Regions from separate parts of the Brevibacillus antibioticus genome, predicted to be linked through region 1. Evidence: riboswitches for the same ligand, from Rfam matches in the RefSeq annotation. Region 1 holds a riboswitch; each other region holds the start of a gene.
What was found. A riboswitch is a leader RNA that binds a small molecule or an ion and turns the genes downstream of it on or off. The one in region 1 is predicted to bind cobalamin.
Positions count from the first base shown of each region.

Region 2: it holds a riboswitch for cobalamin, as region 1 does, so the genes downstream of both, E8L90_RS29945 (hypothetical protein) here and metE (5-methyltetrahydropteroyltriglutamate--homocysteine S-methyltransferase) in region 1, are expected to answer to the same signal.
Region 3: it holds a riboswitch for cobalamin, as region 1 does, so the genes downstream of both, E8L90_RS03615 (ABC transporter substrate-binding protein) here and metE (5-methyltetrahydropteroyltriglutamate--homocysteine S-methyltransferase) in region 1, are expected to answer to the same signal.

Region 1 is NZ_SZNK01000001.1:1,695,704-1,700,450, reverse strand. Features, by position in the region: gene E8L90_RS07755 (acyl-CoA thioesterase) at 16-510, opposite strand; gene metE (5-methyltetrahydropteroyltriglutamate--homocysteine S-methyltransferase) at 525-2,807, opposite strand; cobalamin riboswitch at 2,953-3,151, opposite strand; gene nrdF (class 1b ribonucleoside-diphosphate reductase subunit beta) at 3,238-4,188, opposite strand; gene nrdE (class 1b ribonucleoside-diphosphate reductase subunit alpha) at 4,244-4,747, opposite strand, start outside.
Region 2 is NZ_SZNK01000001.1:3,570,757-3,575,503, forward strand. Features, by position in the region: gene cobU (bifunctional adenosylcobinamide kinase/adenosylcobinamide-phosphate guanylyltransferase) at 1-206, opposite strand, end outside; gene cobD (threonine-phosphate decarboxylase CobD) at 203-1,318, opposite strand; gene cobO (cob(I)yrinic acid a,c-diamide adenosyltransferase) at 1,315-1,863, opposite strand; gene E8L90_RS29945 (hypothetical protein) at 1,891-2,112, opposite strand; cobalamin riboswitch at 2,102-2,317, opposite strand; gene E8L90_RS16695 (M15 family metallopeptidase) at 2,502-3,194, shown strand; gene E8L90_RS16700 (LeuA family protein) at 3,289-4,707, opposite strand; gene E8L90_RS16705 (alpha/beta hydrolase) at 4,733-4,747, opposite strand, start outside.
Region 3 is NZ_SZNK01000001.1:731,377-736,123, forward strand. Features, by position in the region: gene E8L90_RS03600 (MerR family transcriptional regulator) at 1-421, shown strand, start outside; gene E8L90_RS03605 (pyridoxamine 5'-phosphate oxidase family protein) at 490-1,053, opposite strand; gene E8L90_RS03610 (MBL fold metallo-hydrolase) at 1,223-2,170, shown strand; cobalamin riboswitch at 2,292-2,441, shown strand; gene E8L90_RS03615 (ABC transporter substrate-binding protein) at 2,600-3,595, shown strand; gene E8L90_RS03620 (FecCD family ABC transporter permease) at 3,597-4,634, shown strand; gene E8L90_RS03625 (ABC transporter ATP-binding protein) at 4,644-4,747, shown strand, end outside.

The DNA of each region.
Region 1 (4,747 bases):
GTAGGGGGTTCCTTCTTACATCTCTACCTTCCGCTTCCTTCTCAATACATGGCGTTCCTTCGCTTTTTCATACTGGATGCGCTCTTCTTCTGTATCAGGAATGACACCAGGTACGATTGTCGGCTTTCCATGATCGTCGAGGGCAATCATCGTCAGATACGCGCGTGCTGTCATGCGCTTTTCCCCGGTCAACAAGTTCTCCGCTTCCACTCTCACGAATACTTCCATCGATGTCTTATGGGTCCAGGTGACATATGCCTCCAGGTTGATCGCTTCCCCTGTCTTGATTGGCGCGAGAAAATCGAAGGAATCGCTGGACGCAGTGACAACAGGCATACGGCAATGTCGCATTGCTGCGATGCAGGCGATTTTATCTACGTATGCCATGACTTTCCCACCGAAAATAGTATGGTGGTGATTGGTATCCGGTGGCAAGACGAGATCAGTCAAGAAGGTTCTCGATTGTTGGATCGGCCGTGCATCTGTCATCATTTGTGAGGGTCCTCTCATCGTGTGCTCCTCTCCTACTGGGCTGTCAAACGAATTCGAATCGCCTTCGTTGCCTCAACCATGTTTCGTAATGACTGAACGGTTTCTTCTCTCCCTCTCGTCTTCAGCCCGCAATCCGGGTTAATCCAGAATTGATCGGGTGGAAGTACTTGTACACCTCGTGCTACCATATCTTCCATTTCAGAGACAGCTGGAATTCGAGGGCTATGGATGTCGTATACGCCAAGCCCGATGCCTTTGTCATACGTACCTGTTTCGAACACAGACACGAGCTCTCCGTGGCTGCGGGAAGTTTCAATCGAAATCACATCGGCATCGAGTTCGCTGATGACATCCATAAAATCATGGAATTCGCAATAGCACATATGTGTATGAATCTGGGTGCTCGGCGCAACGGTGGAGGTCGCTAGACGAAACGCTCTGACAGCCCACTCGAGATAAGCTGCCTGCTCTTCTTTTTTGAGCGGAAGTCCTTCGCGCAGCGCTGGTTCATCGACTTGAATCATGAGAATCCCCGCTTCTTCCAAGGCTTCTACTTCTTTTCGCAATGCCAACGCGATTTGTTCGCACACTTCTTGTCTGGAGACATCGACTCGAGAAAACGACCAATTCAGAATCGTTGCAGGGCCAGTTAACATACCCTTCATTGGTTTGGCGGTCAATGATTTTGCATACACACTTTCCTTGACCGTCATCGGTGCTACAAACTCCACATCTCCGTAAATAATAGGTGGCTTCACGCAGCGCGAGCCATATGACTGCACCCAGCCGTTTTTCGTGAACAAAAAGCCATCGAGCTTTTCGCCAAAATACTCAACCATATCGGTTCGTTCGAACTCACCATGGACGAGGACATCCAGACCGAGCTCTTCTTGTATGTCGATCCATTCCTTGATTTGCGTCTGAATGAAACCATCGTATTGCTCCACTGTCCAGTTCCCTTTTTTAAACTGCTGTCGGGCTTGGCGGACCTCCGCCGTCTGCGGGAAGCTTCCGATTGTAGTAGTTGGCAACAGTGGCAACTTCCACGTATTTTGTTGAATCTCTCGGCGTTCGAGATAAGGAACACTTCTTTCAAGTTTTGCAGCAGCGATTTGACGTAAAGCATCCTTCACTTCTTGACGATTCCTCGCAGGAGATAATGCCAGCTTCAGCAAGTCCGCTTCATTTTGAGCGATCTCTTTCGAAATGACATACTTACCATATCGGAATCCTTGGACTAAGAGCTGTACTTCCCCCAGCTTTTCGTCGGAAAACGCCAATGCGGGCATGACTTCCTCTGGCAAGTCGCTCTCTGCTTCAACCGTTACAGGTACATGCAACAAACTACTGGACGGCTGCAACCACAGCTTTTCGAGTGGAACGATCTCGGTAATTTCTTTGACCAGCTCCCATTTCTCCTCAATAGACGCACGCCATATGTTTCGGCCGCCGATGACTCCCGCTGCGAGAATCTTGTCTGCTGGAAACCCGTGTCTTTTCAGATTGGTCAGATTACGCTTCACTCCGTGTACAAAATCAAGGCCGATTCCTTTTACTGGTAAGGAGACCAGCTCCTCGTACCAATCCACCGCTTCAAAATAGGTTTGCAGCATGCATTGTAGATGCGATAGTGCTTGACCGATTTGCGCATAGATACGTTTGATAATGGCGCGATCATGCTCCGACACATCCAGCACAAATGCAGGCTCATCGATTTGCACCCATTCCACGCCGTGCAGCTCCAACTCCCGGAGAATGTCAATGTAGAGCGGTACGAGTTGATCCACGATGTTTTCAAATTCGTTTTTTTCATATCCTTTAGACAATTTGACAAATGAATACGGGCCTACAATGACAGGCTTTCCGATGATGCCAAACTTTTCTTTGGCCTCCAAATAGGCCTGAAGAGGCTTGTTCTCGGTTATGGCTGGTTGTCGTTCACCGAACTCCGGGACGATATAATGATAGTTCGTGTTAAACCATTTCGTCATTTCGCTGGCGACAGCTTCCTTCGAACCGCGAGCCATGGCGAAGTATGTGGCTAATGAAACCGGGCCTCCCTCGTATTCATAACGCTTGGGGACCATTCCAAACATCACTGCCATATCCAGCATATGATCGTAGTACGTAAAGTCACCCACAGGGATCAGCTCGACCCCTTTTTCCTGCTGACGCAACAGGTTTTGGTGACGGATTTGCTCCATTTGCTGTACCAGGCTTGCCTCATCGATAGTGCCTGCCCAAAATGCTTCTAATGCCTTTTTCCACTCGCGGTTCTTCCCGATCCGTGGATATCCCAAATTGCTGCTTTTCATGAGCTTCCTCTCCATTCTTTATTCGATCTTGACTTGAATCCGCCCAATAAAAAAGGCATCTCCAACGATCAAAAAGAACGTTAGAAATGCCAAATAAGCACTGAGATCACAGCATCCTAACACCTCCCTATCTCCCGTAGGTTAAGCAGTGTCGTCGAAACAGGCAGGTCTCCTGACTTTGGGATCATCGTCTGCACATGCCTTCCCAATCCGTTTGGATCAGTGGCTGATCGATGTGCCGACTCCCCTCATACAGTGGCGGGACCGTGTCGGATTCTCACCGACTTCCCTTTTCATCCTTGGTCAAACTTGATAACCAAAGAACCTGTTCCCACTCCTATGAAGTTGTCATGGTTCTGTGAAGTGCCCCCAAAAACTAGCAGGGCAGCATACTGTTCATACCGTAACACAAAATCCATTTTTTGTCATACTAAAATATAAAATCATCATCGGTCAACGGCTCTACGTTTAACGTACGGACATAACCATTTCCTTTTTTCGAGAAGAAGTCATGCTGCTTCGTCTGTGTGCGAATGCCGTTCAGCACGATCGGGTTCACTTCTTCCTCCGGGAATAGCGGGTCCAGCCCCAGATTCATCAATGCTTTGTTCGCGTTGTAGCGCACGTAAGCATGAACCTCGTCAGCCAATCCGATTTCCGTATACAACGAGGTCGTATAGGCCTCTTCATTTTCTTGCAGCTCATGCAAAAGGGCATACAGCTCCTCTTTTGCTGCGGTCTGCTCGACCACACTCAGACCTTGATAGACTTCTTGCGCGAGAACGCCAACATAGAGTCCGTGGATGCTCTCGTCGCGAACAATCAGGTCGATAATTTCCCCGCTGCTTGTCATCTTTCCTTGCCCCGCCAAATAGAGCGGATAGAAGAAGCCGCTGTAAAACAAATAGCTTTCCAGGAAGACGGACGCTACCATCGCCATGTACAAGTCTTTCGGTTTCTCGATTTCATGATAGCGTTTAGAGATGAGGGCCGCTTTCTTTTGCAGATGTGGATTGTTTTCTACCCACGAAAAAATACCATCAATCTCTTCTGTCGATGCCAGCGTTGTAAAGATACTGCTGTACGATTTGGCATGGATTTGCTCCATCATGCCCATGAAGGCGAGAACCGCTTTTCTTTGTAGTCCATCAACATGCTCCATGATCTTCGGCATCCCTACTCCACCCTGAACCGTATCCAGCAAGGTGAGACCGCCCAATACCTTTTTATACGTTTCCCGTTCAGTCGCACTGAGCTCCATCCAGGCCATCTTGTCATCTGACAGCGGAATCTCATCATCCGTCCAAAACTGCATGATGTTTTGATTCCAAAACGTCATCGTAAAATCGTCGTCCGGCCTGTTCCAATTGACTGCTTTCATATGGCGTTCCTCTTCTCTTTTTGCTTGATGCTTTTCCTTTTATGAATCTCGTTCACTAAATCGCGCAGCTAATGCACTCTTCTACGGTCAAATGCTTCGTACGCGTATAGTAGAGTGACTTCAGACCTTTTTTCGCTGCGTAAATGTAGTAGCGAGCTAGTTCTCTGGTTGAAATGTTGCTGTTCACGTGCAGTACAGTCGAAATTCCTTGGTCGATGTGCTCTTGAATTTCGGCAATCAGATCAATCACTTTGAATTGATCGATCACATACGCCGATTTGTAGTAGAAATAGTTTTCCTGCGACAAGTACGGCATCGGGTAGTACGTCGTAGAGTTGGCATACGTTCTCGTTTCGATATGCTCGACGATTGGCATCACGCTAGAAGTTGCATTCTGAATGTAGGAAATGCTCTGTGTTGGTGCGATCGCCAAACGGTACGCATGGTAAACGCCATACTTTTGCACCTTTTGTTGTAGTTCCGCCCAATCCGCTGGCGTCGGAATGTGCATTCCTTCAAAGAGAAGCTTTGCTTTTTCCGTCCGTGGGCTGTAATCGTT
Region 2 (4,747 bases), 1.9 Mb from region 1:
TAATCGGTTAATCGCTCTCCTACCTCCACACAGCCCCATTCCAGCGGACGACGTGCCTGATGCAACTCGATTCTCTGCTTCATTTCATCATCCCAAGCCTTGCCTGTCGCCACGTACAGGACTCGACTGCCGAACGTCATCGCAAGCTCTTCCGCGTAGCGGCTTTTTCCTGAACGGACACCGCCTGTTACCAGCACCAAGCTCATCGCTGTTCACTTCCTTCCGCATGGACCTCGCGGAGCGCTGCCAGAAGTCTTTCATTTTCCTCTCGTCCACGCACTGCGATTCTCACATCATGCGCCGTCAAACCGGGATACATCGCACAATTGCGGATCAGAACGCCTTTTTTGCCGAGCCGTGCCTGCAATTGTTCGGCTGGCAATCCTTCTGGCGAGCGCAGCAGCAAAAAGTTTGCCTCCGAAGGCCATACATGCCAGCCCAACTCACTACGGATGGAATCAGTCAAATATGCACGTTCTGTTTTGATAAGCCTGCGCGTCTGTTCCTCGTATACCTGCTCCCGCAAGCACAGTTCTCCTGCCAAAAGAGCCAGTGCATTCACACTCCAGCTCACTTGCTTTTGGCGCATTTTCGCAATAACATCCGGATGTGCAATCGCATAGCCCAGGCGCAATCCCGGGATCGCGTACATTTTCGTCATCGAACGCATCAAAATCACACGGGGAAAGTGCTCCAGCTGCGTCGCCAATGTATACTGCCGCTCTTCCTGCACGAAATCGAGGAAAGCCTCATCCACGATGAGCCACGTGTTGGTCTCTTTCGTCCATTCCGCCATTTGGCGCAGCTCATCCGGTTGATACAGGATTCCCGTCGGATTGTTTGGCGACCCGACGAATACGAGATCAGACTGCGTAAAAAGCGTGTACAGCTCTGCAGCATCGGGCTTGTACCCGTTCGCTTCCTTCCCGAAGCAGCCAATGACACGGGCTCCATACTGCTTGGAAAGTTGCGCGTATTCCGAAAAGCAAGGATATACCACACCAACCGTTTGCGGCGAAAGACCGAGAATGGCCAGTGCCATCGCCTCCGCTGCACCATTGGCAGGCAGCAACCATTCCTCTGGCATTTGCAGCCGTTTCGCCAGCGCACGACGAAACACGCGATGTCCAGGGTCTGGGTAATGCGCTACAGCAGATAGCGACGCCAGCAGCATCTCACGAACGCTTGCCGGCATCCCCAGCGGATTTATATTGGCACTGTAATCCAATAACTGCCCGGGCTCTCGACCAAAGCGCTGTGCTGCCGTCAGCAAGTCTCCGCCATGACCGTACGTCTCTATTACACCTGCGCTTGTCAAAACTCTACCCCCAGCACAGCTGGAATCCCTTCATCGTAGTAATGCTTGATTGGCTTCATCTCTGTCACCAAATCTGCGATGTCCAAAATCTCCTGCTTTGCTGCCCGTCCCGTAATCACGAGGTGAATATGACTTGGCCTATTTTGAATCGCTTCCAATACATCGGACAATGGCAACACATCATCAATCGGGAAGCGGTCAATCGCCAATGCATTATTTAGCTCATCCAAAATGACGACATCGTACGCTCCGGAAGAAAGCTTTTCGCTCGCAAACGCCCAAGCTTCTTTCAATGCCTGACGATGCTCCTCCGGTGTCTTCGTCCAGGTGAAGCCGACGCCCATCTGCACAATTTCAATGCCCAATTTATCGAAAATAATCTTTTCTCCGTATGTACGCTCCGGCGACTTGATGAATTGAACCATCAGCACCTTTTTTCCGCGCCCTGTCGCCCGCACAGCCAATCCGACTGCTGCCGTCGTTTTACCTTTGCCGTCTCCTGTGTAAACGAGGGTCAAGCCCCGCTTCTTATCGTTTTTCTCCATCGTGACCACCTCAAAAAGTGACGTATTTTACTCCGCTGTTTTATCCATACTTTCCGAAGCAACAAAACGGTCATGACCGTTTTGTTGACCGCAAGCGGTCGCATCCACTTTTATGAAAAACGTCGAGACGTTTTTCACAAAAAAAAGCGCTCTGTTTCCCCCAGTACGTAAGGAAAAACAAAGCGCGGATAGTTGAAAAGCAACAATCCTCACCTCTTCCTTTGACCCGAAGGAAATCAGTGTAAACATAAAACAGGCAGGTCTCCTGGCTTGAGGATCATCGCTCTTCTTCTCCTTCCCGCTCCCGGATGGGCAGTGGATGGCATGGTGCCTTGAAGAACAGCTACTCTCTTACAGTGGCGGGACCGCGTTGGTTTTTCACCAAACTTCCCTTTTAACCTTGCTCCTGCGAATCGGTTTCGCAAAAACAAGGACCTGTTTCTCTTCCATATGTAAATGTCATTCGTTTCGTTGACAAGCACTTGCTTTAATAATAGCAAAAGCTACCGAGGATTCAAGCAAAAGCTGCCGATTCCTCGCAGGCGTCTATTGGCAGAAAATTTAAGATAATCACCGTTTACTTACCTGAAAATTTCCGTTACCCTATTGGCAAAACTATCGAAAGGGATGTGATAGTCATGCTATTTTCTCCGATTCCAAAAATACCAGACATGGTCCTGCCCAGCCCACTGCCGATCAAGGAATGCGACGAACCGATGATCCCCCTCTCTTCCCTTTCGGAACAAGTCACGGTCTATCCAGCCTACTACCACGAGGGCTATGCCGGAACACAGCCAGAAGCCTTTTTGCGAGAAGGGGCTGCACGCAGGCTCGCCACCGCAGCCTCCCAACTGCCTGTTGGCTACAAGCTCGTCGTGCTGGACGGCTGGCGCTCGTTTGAAGTACAGGCGTCCTTATATGAACGTTTCCGTGAAGCCTTGCTTTTACAAGGCTGGCAGGAAGGACCCGCCCTCACGGAAGAATTGAGCAAATTCGTCGCTTATCCAACAACAGACCTCTCCAAACCGTCCCCACACTTATCCGGCGGTGCAGTGGATCTGACTATCGCAGGGCCTGATGGCTGGCTGGAGATGGGGACAGACTTCGATGATTTCAGTGAAAGGGCTGCAACTCGCTATTATGAAGAGCTGACACTGTCTAAGCAAAAAGACATTGATATTCGAGATAATCGCCGACTGCTCTATCATTTGATAGCCGCTGCCGGATTCGTCAACTATCCGAAAGAATGGTGGCATTTCGAATACGGAACACGCACTTGGGGACAAAGAACGCAGCAAGAACCGATCTATGGCGGAGTTTTGTCGATGTAACCACAAATACTCAAGCAGGGCATGAGCCCGGTCGATCCCGTACTCATGCCCTGATGGACTCCCACTCTTCACACTCAACAAATTCCTGTACCGCTTAGGTCACTGGTATTTCAGAAGATGCTGCTGATACCAAAAGGCTTTTGTTGTATTCAGGCGACAATACAATATTTGTATAAGTTCCGCGACCTGACACATAGTGATAGGAATGCTCGACGCCTGCCGGGATAAAAATAGCCGCTGGACTCTCAACAGTCTTCTCTTCTTCACCGAGTTGAACATGACACATCAGACCAGTACCATCAGGTGCATCTCCCCAAAAGAGGAAGGCACTGTCACAATGATGCGCATGTCTGTCTACATGCTTTTCAGGAATACCGGACAAATCGCCTAATTCAAATATCCTTTGGATCACATAAAATGAGGCTCGCTCATCCACACGCGAATCCATCATAACCCAACGTATCCCTGGACCGTCACGATGATACTGTAGCTCTGAAGCACCTTTGGGAAACGGCTTTCCTACCTGTAAGGAAACAGGCAGCTTTGGGGTTCCTATTGGAGGACGCTTTTCTTCGAGAAGCCGTGTTCTTCCAATTGTTTCGGGAGGAAATGGCTCATACGCTTTGGAATTTTTCTTTACGGCTTGGACATGGTAAGCCGATGTATGTGTAAAGGCATTTTGCCCAGTAATAGGGCGCAGTTCGTCCGGTCTATACCCTGTCGTCAGACGTATCGCTTGTACAAGCTCGGGAATTTTATCCAAAGAATAACGCTGATCATTTCGCAGCTTTTGCAATGCAACCGTAAGCTGGATCAAGTCAGTAATGCCAGCTCTTTCACCGATCCCTAAAATTGTCGTATCAATGACAGAAGCGCCTGCATCAATAGCCGCCAGCGCATTCGCTTGAGCAAGACCGAAATCATTATGAAGATGAACTTCAATTTCGCAACCAAATTCCTCAATGGCACGAGTTACGATTTTTTTGCATGTATCAGGCTCCCATATCCCGACAGTATCTGCCAAACTAACGCGATCTGCGCCTGCCTGCAAAGCAACATGACCTAAGCTGGATATCTTTTCCCACTCTGTCCGTGAAGCGTCTTCAATCGTGAATCGAACCTGTAAGCCAAGCTTTTTTGCTTCGATAACAGCTTGTTGGACTTTCTCTTTTACATAGCTTTCCTGGTGGTGACTGAATTTGGTTTGGATAGACACATCATTAATGGAAGCCCATATCCCCACCCAGTCTGCTTTCGCGCGCTTTACTGCATGGACTTCTTCAACAGTAGCTCTCGCATGCATTAATATTTGCGCTCGTCTTGCCGATTGAGCCACTTTTCGGCAGATTTCTTCATCCAGGGCAGAAATTCCAGGATGGCCCACTTCTATGAGGTCTATATGATAGCTTTCCAGGAGATGCAGTATGCGAATCTTGTCTTCGCATGTGAAGCGAACGCCTGCTTGCTGCTCTCCTTCTCGCAGCGTTGCATCCAAAATTTGAAACGACTTCATTTCCAGCACATCCTTACGGGTTTACTTACTTTTTCAGGAA
Region 3 (4,747 bases), 960 kb from region 1:
GATGAGTGACAAACAAAAATTCGAAGGCTTCAAGCAGAAGTTGATTGACGACAACGAGACGCAGTACGGAGAAGAAATTCGTGTAAAATATGGAAGCGACCAGGTTGACAAATCCCATCAGAAAATCAAAGGAATGACCGAGCAGGAATACACTGCACTAGAGCAGTTGAATGAAGAACTCCATGAGACATTGGCACAGGCTTTTACGACGGGAAATCCTGCTCATGAGCTTGCCCAAAAAGCAGCGGATCTTCACCGTCAATGGCTCAGCTTTTATTGGGACAGCTACAGTAAAGAAGCGCACGCAGGTGTAGCCCAGATGTACGTTGATGACCCGCGCTTTACCGCTTACTATGACAAGGAACAGCCAGGTGTAGCCGAGTTTCTCCGCGATGCAGTGGCCATTTATACCAGCAAGTAAAGAAGTTTCAAACAAAGAAGCTGCGAGCAAGGCAGCTTCTTTGCGTTGTTAAGTTTCGTCATCCCCTTCTACTGCGAGAAAAGCTTTTGTCCCAATGGTGTTGGCAATCCATCCATGCTACGTACGTTGTTTTCTTGTTGATAAGCAAGCAGTTCCTGCTCGTCTTTAGCCAAGGTCCATTTTTGAAGGGTGTCGCGTTCTTTTGAAAAGGAATAGAAGGGAATGGCCCAACCGCAAGAAGTCTTTACTTCAAGGATGTTTACGGTAATGATTTGACGAGCGCCAGGCAGAAGCGGGAAGTCTTTTACGAGCTCATCCCAACGAGGCGTATCTGGGAGAATAACCGTTCCTTTGCCGTAGAGGCGCATGATGAGAGGGGGGCCTTCAAATGCACAAAACATGAGAGTAATCCTGCCATTTTCCTGAAGATGAGCACTGGTTTCATTTCCGCTTCCAGTCAGATCCAAATAGGCGACCTCTGTGGGCGATATTATGCGAAAAGAATCGTACCCTTTTGGTGAAAGATTTACGTGACCATCTGTGTCCATAGGAGCAGAGGCAACAAAAAACATCTGTTGCTTCTTAATAAACGCCTCATGCTCAGGTCGTAATTCAGAAAAAAGCTTCCCCATTTTAGCACCCCTCCAGATAATGGAATTGTCTTTGCTGCCATCATATTACCATGAGAATATGAAGACTTTGTGTTATTCATCCCCACTCCCTACAAAATAGATGGTAAAGTGTAAATATTCCCACAACATAAAGGCGACTCGAGACTTTTGAATAAGGAGGAGTATTTACATGCAAGCAACAGAGCCAATTTATTTAGGGGAACGCATCCATTTAATAGACGGTTTCGATATGGGCTGGGCGGAACGTACGGGGACGTATGTGATCACGGAAGAGAAGCTCACTTTGGTAGAAACTGGGCCAAGCCCCTCCGTCCCATACATCAAGGCCGGTCTCGCCAAGCTCGGTTATACACTGGAACAAGTAACATATATCATTGTGACGCACATTCACTTGGATCATGCGGGAGGAGCCGGACTGTTTCTGAAGGATTGTCCGAATGCAAAGATCGTTGTCCACCCGAAAGGTGCACGTCATCTCGTAGATCCGAGCCGACTGATCGCAGGGGCGAGAGCGGTGTATCATGATGAATTTGATCGATTGTTCGATCCGATTGTGGCAGTTCCCGAGGAGCGGATTTTGATTCGCGGAGACGGGGATACACTAGAGATCGGAGAGAATTGTGTGTTGGAGTTTCTGGATTCACCGGGGCATGCCAATCATCACTTCAGCATCTATGATCCCATAAGCCGCGGCATGTTTACAGGTGATACGGCAGGTGTGCTCTATCCACAGCTTAAAAAGGATGGCATACACCTCGTACTACCATCTACTTCGCCGAATCAGTTTAACCCGGATGCCATGTTAGCGTCTCTAAGCCGTTTTGAAGCGCGCGAGCTGAGCCGCATTTACTTTGGTCATTTTGGGATGTCAGAGCAGGTAGATGACGTGTACCGCCAAATACGCGAGTGGCTCCCCATGTTTGTAGCGGAAGGAGAGACAGCGCTTGCGGCTGGACATACATACGACGAGCTGTCACGTAAGTTATTTGAACGAGTCTCCGATCATATACAGTCACAAGGCATCAGCGGTGACCATGGAATTTTCGACGTACTCAAGCTCGATTTACAAGTATGCTCCATGGGCATTCTAGATTATTTGCACAAACGAGGGGAATAGCCCGCCATAAGCATTCCATTTGCCTGAACCTTTTGTTCAGGCGTTTTTCATTTCTGTTTGTCATTCTTTTTTCATCTAAGGAATGCTATGATGTAGGATGAGTCATGGACTGTGACAAATTCAAACGTAACAGCAAATAGGTGCCTCGTCTTTTTAACAAAAAGATCGGGTGAAAAGGGAAGTCGGTGAAAATCCGACGCGGTCCCGCCACTGTAAATCGGCTCGTTCCTGAGCCGTAAGCCAGGAGACCTGCCTGTTTGTTTTCGTGCCTGTTGCCTTCGCGGAAAGGATCGGCCTATTTCAGGAAGCAGACCATCTTTGGCTGTTTGCCCTGAGGTGCCGACCCTTTTGATTTCCGAATGGAAGCAAGGGTCGCTTTTTTTATTGGAAGGGACAGTCAATCAGACACGCAGAAAGGAAGTTCTACATATGAAACGTTCATTGCGATTCATGATCCCACTACTAGTTGCGGCGAGCCTCGCAGGTTGTGCGGGTAACGATAACGGCCAGCCAGCACCAGGGGGACAAACAAGTGCACCGCAGACAGCACCGCAAGAGAATGCGGCCGAGCAGCCTGCCAAACAAACAACGTATCCGTTGACAGTCAAGGATGCGACAGGAAAAGAAGTAACCTTTGCAAAAGCTCCTGAGCGAATCGTCTCAACATCACCTGCCGAGACAGAGATTTTGTTCGCGCTTGGCTTGGAAAGTCGGATCGTAGCTGTCTCAGACTATGACGATTATCCAGATGCGGCGAAGGCAAAGCCGAAAATTGGCGGAGTCGTCAAACCAAATGAAGAAGCGATTCTCGCTCAAACGCCGGATATGGTCGTTGGTGGGATTTCAATGGAAAAGCCAGTGGCTGACAAGCTGAAATCTCTCGGAATGCCCGTCTATATTACCCATCCGACAAAGATGGATGACATTCTAAACAATGTGTTGGCGATGGGAGTTATCACGAACACACAGGAACAAGCCGAAAAAGTCGTCGCGCAAATGAAGAAAGACATCGCGTACGTTCAAGAAGCGGTGAAAAATGTAAAACCGGAACAGAAGAAAAAGGTATATCTGGAATTCTCCCCAGGCTGGACAGTCGGAAAAGGAGAATTCATGGACGAACTCATCACGCTGGCTGGGGCGACAAACATTGCCTCAGACACCGAGGGATGGAATCCGATCAGTGAAGAAAAGATTTTGCAAAACGACCCTGATGTCATTTTGTACGCGAGCGGAATTACCGATGAAAAGACTGGTGTCAAGCTAGAGGATATGATCGCCAATCGCAATGGCTGGGATAAAATGAAGGCGATTCGTGAAAAACAAATCTTTGGTATGGACCAAAATATTTTGTCCCGTCCCGGTCCGCGTATTACACAAGGCTTGATCGAAGTAGCCAAGGCGATTTACCCTGACTTGGTGAAATAAAATGAAGAAGCGACTGTTCATAGGGGGAGGAGTTAGCTGTCTCGTCCTTCTGGCATCAATAGTCATCAGTATCTCGATGGGGGCGGCACACCTCCCCATTTCGCAGGTATGGCTCATCCTGCTCCATCAAATCCCGGGCTTGTCTGAGTGGATCACCGTAACGTGGCCGGAGTCATCTGAGCAAATTGTCATGAAGGTTCGTTTTCCACGCGTTGTATTGGCTGTCTTGATTGGGGCCTGCTTGTCACTTGCGGGAGCGGGCTTTCAGGGAGTTTTGCGCAATCCGCTCGCCGATCCGTTTACGATGGGCGTGGCATCCGGTTCTGCTGTCGGAGCAGCCTTCTTAATCCTTTTTGGCTTGCAAATCAGCTTTTTGGGTGCATGGAGCACGCCTGTCGTCGCTTTTCTTACAGGATTGCTCAGTTTATGGATCGTACTTGGACTCGCGAACACGCAAGGAAAGCTGCAAACGGAGACCCTGATTTTGTCTGGAGTCGTGGTGCAGGCTTTTCTCGGCTCGCTCGTTTCCTTTATGGTGTCGCTATCTGATCAGACGGTGAATGAGATCGTATTCTGGCTGATGGGCAGCCTGTCATTTCGCGGCTGGGCCTTTACGTACGTCTTGATACCGTACTTGGTCATAGGTGGAATGGTGCTGGTGAGCTATGCGCGTTCCTTGAACCTCTTTGCGTTGGGGGAGCGGCAGGCTGCGCATCTCGGCGTCCATGTGGATCGAACGAAGCTGGTGGTTTTGGTCATCTCGACTCTCCTGACTGCAGCGGCGGTTTCTATCGCAGGTATTATCGGGTTCGTTGGCTTGGTGGTACCGCATCTCGTCCGATTGCTAGTTGGTCCTGACTATCGTATTTTACTGCCGATGGCTGCGATCTGCGGTGGTATTTATGTGCTGTGGGCCGACACTCTTGCCAGAATGCTGCTAAGTCCAACGGAAATCCCGCTCGGTGTCGTGACAGCATTTCTGGGAGCACCGTTTTTCGCCTATTTATTGAAGCAAAATAAACGCTTTAGGAAGAGGTAACGTAAGCTTATGATCAATGTGCGCAACTTGCAAAAATCGTATCACGATACGCCAGTTTTGCACGGAATCGATTTTTGCGTGGACAAGGGAGAATTTTTTGGCATTATCGGACC